Regions from separate parts of the Anoxybacillus eryuanensis genome, predicted to be linked through region 2. Evidence: a T-box and tRNA genes for the amino acid it is inferred to sense, from the RefSeq annotation. Region 2 holds a T-box; the other holds one or more tRNA genes.
What was found. A T-box is a leader RNA that pairs with one kind of tRNA and senses whether it is charged. The one in region 2 lies ahead of serS (serine--tRNA ligase), so its partner is inferred to be a tRNA-Ser.

Region 1 (3,419 bases), on a different contig from region 2:
TTATGCTTGCCGCTCTTATTTCAGGAGCCATTTTATCAAGTATGGTATCATCGTGGGAATCGGCAAAATATTTGTTCATGGTCAATTTACGTCTTACAAGTTACATTAGTGGGATGGCACCACCTATTGATGGAATGACGCTTTCTTTTTCGATGACGGTGCTCGCCACTTGGGCACTTGTTGCGCTGATTGTTTCTTTTTATGTATTTACGAAAAGGGATGTTTACTAATGAATAAAATGATTGCCACATTAATCAATGAATTGCAACGACGGACGCCAACAATCATGGATTTCGACAAATTTGCTCAGTATGCTGTGCTTCTCCCGCTTATTCAACAAGATGATGAGGTGTTTGTGTTATTTGAAGTACGCTCACTGCAACTACGTCGCCAGCCGGGAGAAATTTGTTTTCCAGGTGGGAAAATGGACTCGTGTGATCAAAGTCCAAGAGAAACAGCTATTCGGGAAACGTGTGAAGAATTAGGGATTGAAAAAGAACATATTACACATATTGTCCCGCTTGACTATATATTTTCACCATTTGGTATGGTTATTTATCCATTTGTTGGTTTCGCTAATATTACTTGTATGCAAGTAAATGAGAAAGAAGTAAATGATGTGTTTACTGTACCACTATCTTTCTTTTTAGAAACGAAACCAAAAATATATCGTGTTTCATTTGAGCCAAAACCGGAGGAAGATTTTCCATTTGATGATATCCCAGGGGGAAGAGAGTATAATTGGCATCCACGACACATGGAGGAACATTTTTATTACTACAAAGACAAAGTGATCTGGGGATTAACAGCAAAAATCGTATATCATTTCACTCAACTCATTCAAAAAGGGAAAGGAGAATAGCCATGTCGCGACCTGTTGATTTAGGATTTGGCATTTCACTCATTGATTTGTATGATTTACAAACTGCTCAGCGGACAGGAGCATACGTTTTTCGGGAAGAAGAGGTGACGATTATTGAAACGAGCGCAAGTCCATCTATTCCTTATTTACTTAAAGGATTAGAAGCATTATCGATTGATTTGCGCGACGTAAAAAATATCATTGTCACACACATTCATTTAGATCATGCTGGTGGAGCAGGTTTGTTATTGCAACATTGTCCAAATGCTCGCGTATTTGTCCATCCAAAAGGAATGCGCCATTTAGCCGATCCGTCTCGTCTCATTCAAGGAGCAAAAGCGGTTTATGGTGAAAAATTTGACGCATTATTTGACCCGATCGTTCCCATTCCTGAAGATCGATTAATTGTAAAAGAAGATGGGGAAACGTTACAAATTGGAAAAGATCGCACGCTGACATTTCTTCATACACCTGGGCATGCGAATCACCATTTTTCTATTTATGATGAAAAAAGCAATGGAATTTTTACAGGTGATACGGCTGGGGTTTTTTATCCACAGCTACTTTCATACTACGTTGAGTTATACTTGCCTTCTACATCACCAAATCAATTTGACCCAGAAGCTATGAGCGCGTCAATTGAGAAATTTATGGCATTGCGTCCAGATCGTATATATTTTGGCCATTTCGGTATGTCAACACATACGCAGGCGGTTTGGGAACAACTTCATTATTGGTTACCTATTTTCGTTCAAGAAAGCAACGAGATCGTGAATGAACAAATGCATAAATCTTTCACAGAAAAAACAGAGGCTGTTTTCAAACGTTTATTTAACATCGTTCAAACATTTTTGCGCAAACAGCAAGTACCAGATGATGCAGATGTATATAAACTACTTCAACTTGATTTACAAGTGTGTGCGATGGGACTTGTTGATTATACGGAAAAACAAAAAAGATAATTGACGAAAAATCATGTTTTCGCTATAATTTCTTTGGCACCCCACCATACGGAGGAGTACCCAAGTCTGGCTGAAGGGGTCGGTCTCGAAAACCGATAGGGGTGTCAAAGCCCGCGGGGGTTCGAATCCCCCCTCCTCCGCCATATCTCCTCTTTCATTCCTTCTTTGTTATCTTCAACTTTGTTTTTTTATTCCGATTTGTGAGGATGTGACATATTGAAAAAATATTATGTTGTTTGGCAAGGGGCGAAAACAGGTATTTTTTCTTCTTGGGACGAGTGTAAACAATATGTAATTGGTATTCCAGGAGCAAAATATCGCTCATTTTCATCTAAAGAAGAAGCGGAACAAGCATTTTCCTCTGGTCCGATGGCAAACTGTACGAAAAAAAATAAAACGTACTCAACGAATTATGTGGAAGAAAGCATCTGTGTTGATGCGGCATGTAGTGGAAATCCAGGATGGATGGAATATCGAGGTGTACATACGAAAACAGGAGAACAATTGTTTCATGTCGGACCGATGATCGGAACAAACAACATCGGTGAGTTTTTAGCCATTGTACACGGGTTAGCATGGCTACAACAACAAAACAAAAACTGGCCGATTTATTCTGATTCTGTTACAGCTATAAAATGGGTAAAAGGAAAAAAAGCGAATACAACGCTCGACCGCATCGCTGAAACAGAACGTGTTTGGCAACTTATTGAACGCGCAGAAGCATGGTTGCGTACGCACCGTTATACGAATGAAATTATGAAATGGGAAACGGAGCAATGGGGAGAAATTAAAGCAGATTTTGGCCGAAAGTAATAAGGAGAGGGATTTTTATCCTTCTCCTTTTTGTATGTTATCGAGTTCATGTTTTAATTTTTGTTTATCGAGTTGTTCTCCGATAATAACAAAATGTAACGGTACGTTCATCTCTTCTTTCATATACAACGGCGTACCATACGCATACTGAAACGAGTAAATTCCGCTTGTATGAGTAAAGCGTAAAAATCCTTTCATGCGATAAATTGTATCGGGTAGCTGTCGTACCCATTGTTCGAACATGTCTAAATCAATTGGTTTTGTAAATGTGTGGACATACGTTTGAATGCGTAATCGTTCAATAGTCACCTGCTTATGCTCGTTTTGCATACGACGGGAAAATGAGTGTATATCATCTATGCGAACGTTAGAAAACGTTGTGAAAATGGTACGTGCTTCGCTGTTGATTGCTTGTAATTCAAAAGACAATTTTGCTTGTTCATCGGGACGTAATTCATCGGTTTTATTTACAATTAAGACATCTGCATGACGAATTTGTTCTTTTAATAGCATTTGTAGCGGAATGGAAAGTTGGTCACGATTTATCCAGCGGATTGCATCAACAGTCGTGATGATGCCTTTCGTTTGAATGCGATCAGCAAATAATGGTGACATGCACGCATCAAGTACTTCAACCGGATGCGCTACCCCTGTTGTTTCAATATAAATCACATCTAATCGATGTTGCTGAAGAAGCGAATAAAGCTCTACTTCAAATTGATCTTGAATTGTACAACATACACATCCGCTTAATAACTCGCTTAACATAGTATCTTCTGAAA
Region 2 (3,419 bases):
GTCGTATTGCTGAAGGTGCCTCCATGCTTCGTACGAAAGGTGAACCGGGTACAGGGAATATTGTCGAAGCAGTTCGCCATATGCGTAAAGTAAACGCGCAAGTGCGCAAAGTCGTCAGCATGAGCGAAGACGAATTAATGACAGAGGCGAAAAACTTAGGTGCTCCGTTTGAGGTACTATTAGAGATTAAACGTCTTGGTCGTCTTCCTGTCGTTAACTTCGCAGCTGGTGGTGTCGCGACACCAGCCGATGCAGCGTTGATGATGTATTTAGGTGCTGATGGTGTATTTGTCGGTTCAGGTATTTTCAAATCAGAAAACCCTGAAAAATATGCACGTGCTATCGTAGAGGCTACAACTCATTATGAAGATTACGAATTAATTGCTCACTTATCGAAAGGATTAGGTGGAGCGATGAGAGGGATTGATATTTCTTCGTTGCTTCCTGAACAACGAATGCAAGAACGCGGATGGTAATGTAAAGGAGCAATGAATATGGTGAGAATAGGAGTACTAGGGTTACAAGGGGCTGTACGTGAACATGTACGTTCAATTGAAGCGTGTGGTGTAGAAGCTGTTGTTGTTAAAAAAGTAGAACAACTTGCACATATTGACGGCCTCATCATTCCAGGCGGGGAAAGCACGACCATGCGTCGCTTGATGGATAAATATGGATTTATTGAACCACTGAAGCAATTTGCAAGCGAAGGGAAGCCGATGTTTGGAACGTGTGCTGGCTTAATCATTTTAGCTAAAAAAATTGTTGGTTATGATGAGCCACACCTTGGTTTAATGGATATTACGGTTGAGCGCAACTCGTTTGGTCGTCAACGTGAAAGTTTTGAAGCATCTTTAGCAATTAAAGGTGTTGCCGACGATTTTATTGGTGTATTTATTCGCGCTCCGCACATTGTATCTGTAGGGGGCGATGTTGACGTGCTCGCGACGTATGAGGGTCGCATTGTCGCGGCAAGACAAGGACAGTTTTTAGGATGTTCGTTTCACCCAGAATTAACAGATGACAATCGTATGACGCAATACTTTATCAACATGGTGAAAGAGACAAAAGAATAAACGAGTTGCATTTTGTTTAAACTTATAGTACATTATTTCCAAGAAAATGATATGAAGAAAAAGCGATGACAGGAACTAGTAGCAAGCCCTCTTCCTTTCAGAGAGCCGGTGGTCGGTGCGAATCGGCAGGAATGACTTGTGAATCCATCCTGGAGCGAAATGCTGAACGCGTTAGTCAGTAGGCATTTCCGGTGAGAACCGTTATATCTCTCGAGTGGGAGACGTACGTCTTCAACTAGGGTGGCAACGCGGGAGCACTCTCGTCCCTTTCTTTCGGGACGAGAGTTTTTTATTTCATAAATCAAAAAGGAGGAATGATGATGTTAGACTTAAAATTTTTACGTAACAATTTTGAAGAAGTAAAACAAAAGCTTCAACATCGTGGTGAGGATTTAGCAGATTTTGAACGATTCGAGCAGCTCGATCGTCGTCGTCGAGAACTAATTGCACAAGCGGAAGAATTAAAAAATAAGCGAAACGATGTGTCGCAACAAATTGCTTTATTAAAGCGCGAAAAAAAAGATGCAGATCATCTCATTGTTGAAATGCGCCAAGTTGGTGATCGTATTAAAGTACTTGACGATGAATTACGTGAAGTGGAACAACAGCTTGAAACGTTACTTTTATCGATTCCAAATGTTCCGCATGAATCTGTTCCAATTGGTGAATCAGAAGATGATAATGTAGAAATTCGTAAATGGGGTGAACCGCGTTCTTTTCCTTTCGAACCGAAGCCGCACTGGGAAGTTGCTGATCAACTTGGTATTTTAGACTTTGAACGTGCAGCGAAAGTAACAGGAAGTCGATTTGTATTTTATAAAGGACTTGGGGCGCGCTTAGAACGTGCATTAATTAACTTTATGTTAGATGTACATGTGGAACAACACGGATATGAAGAAGTTTTACCACCGTACATCGTCAATCGAGCGAGCATGACGGGAACGGGACAGCTTCCGAAGTTTGAGGAAGATGCGTTTCGTATTGAGAGCGAAGATTACTTTTTAATTCCAACAGCAGAAGTCCCTGTAACAAACTTACATCGTGATGAAATTTTATCAGCAGATGATTTACCGATTAAATATGCCGCTTATAGTGCATGTTTCCGTTCAGAAGCTGGTTCAGCAGGAAGAGATACACGTGGATTAATTCGTCAACATCAGTTCAATAAAGTAGAACTTGTCAAATTTGTCAAGCCAGAAGATTCTTATGAAGAACTCGAAAAACTAACAAATGATGCAGAACGTATTTTACAACTACTAGGTTTGCCGTATCGTGTGATGAGCATGTGTACAGCTGATTTAGGTTTTACTGCTGCGAAAAAATATGACATTGAAGTATGGTTACCAAGCTATGGCACATACCGAGAAATTTCTTCTTGCAGCAATTTTGAAGCGTTTCAAGCTCGTCGTGCAAACATTCGTTTCCGCCGTGATCCGAAAGCGAAACCAGAACATGTGCATACGTTAAATGGGTCTGGCTTAGCGATTGGACGAACAGTGGCAGCGATTTTGGAGAATTATCAACAAGAAGATGGAACGGTCGTTATTCCAGAAGTACTTCGACCATACATGGGAGGCAAAGAGGTGATTTCATAGGGGGGACTTGCTCCCCTTTTTTATATAAAAAATATTGACATGCGATGATGATTATGATAAATTAGTACATGTCGATACGGAGGAGTACCCAAGTCTGGCTGAAGGGGTCGGTCTTGAAAACCGAGAGGCGTCGAAAGGCGCGCGGGGGTTCGAATCCCTCCTCCTCCGCCATCATTTGGATGTTTACAAACCACAGCGCATAAAATGGAGATTGTTTATTGAAATAATTCGTTACGATATGTAACGAATTTTTGTTTTATGTAAAAATAAGGATGCCCAAACTAGGCATCCTTATTTTTTTAACTTACGATATTGTTCGATCATATACCCAATTTTTGCGACAATCGGTTCGATTGATTGAGCATCACCAATAATATCATACTCATTAATGTTAATACGCAAAACAGGACAAGCGTTGAAGCTATTAATCCATCTTTCATACCTTTCATACATTTCTTTCCAATATTCAATTGGTGTCTGCTGTTCCATTGGGCGACCGCGTTCACGAATACGTTTAATAATTTCCTCAAAACTTCCTTCTAAATAAATAAGTAAATCAGGATGAGGAAAATATGGTGTCATAACCATCGCTTCGAATAAACTTGTATACGTTTCATAGTCGACTTTCGACATTGTTCCTTTTTCAAAATGCATTTTTGCAAAAATGCCTGTATCTTCATAAATGGAACGATCTTGAACAAATCCTCCTCCGTATTCGAAAATACGTTTTTGTTCTTTAAACCGTTCTGCA

Region 1: it has a tRNA-Ser gene. The T-box ahead of serS (serine--tRNA ligase) is inferred to sense a tRNA for this amino acid. The anticodon was not compared.

What each region holds. Positions count from the first base shown of each region.
Region 1 covers NZ_JBPODS010000004.1:52,203-55,621, forward strand. Annotated here, with positions in the region: gene HNQ84_RS06605 (DUF2705 family protein) at 1-230, shown strand, start outside; gene HNQ84_RS06610 (NUDIX hydrolase) at 230-862, shown strand; gene HNQ84_RS06615 (MBL fold metallo-hydrolase) at 865-1,824, shown strand; tRNA gene HNQ84_RS06620 (tRNA-Ser) at 1,875-1,967, shown strand; gene HNQ84_RS06625 (ribonuclease H1 domain-containing protein) at 2,041-2,637, shown strand; gene HNQ84_RS06630 (CobW family GTP-binding protein) at 2,653-3,419, opposite strand, start outside.
Region 2 covers NZ_JBPODS010000022.1:5,396-8,814, reverse strand. Annotated here, with positions in the region: gene pdxS (pyridoxal 5'-phosphate synthase lyase subunit PdxS) at 1-476, shown strand, start outside; gene pdxT (pyridoxal 5'-phosphate synthase glutaminase subunit PdxT) at 495-1,073, shown strand; T-box leader at 1,130-1,344, shown strand; gene serS (serine--tRNA ligase) at 1,394-2,668, shown strand; tRNA gene HNQ84_RS13920 (tRNA-Ser) at 2,747-2,839, shown strand; gene HNQ84_RS13915 (deoxynucleoside kinase) at 2,960-3,419, opposite strand, start outside.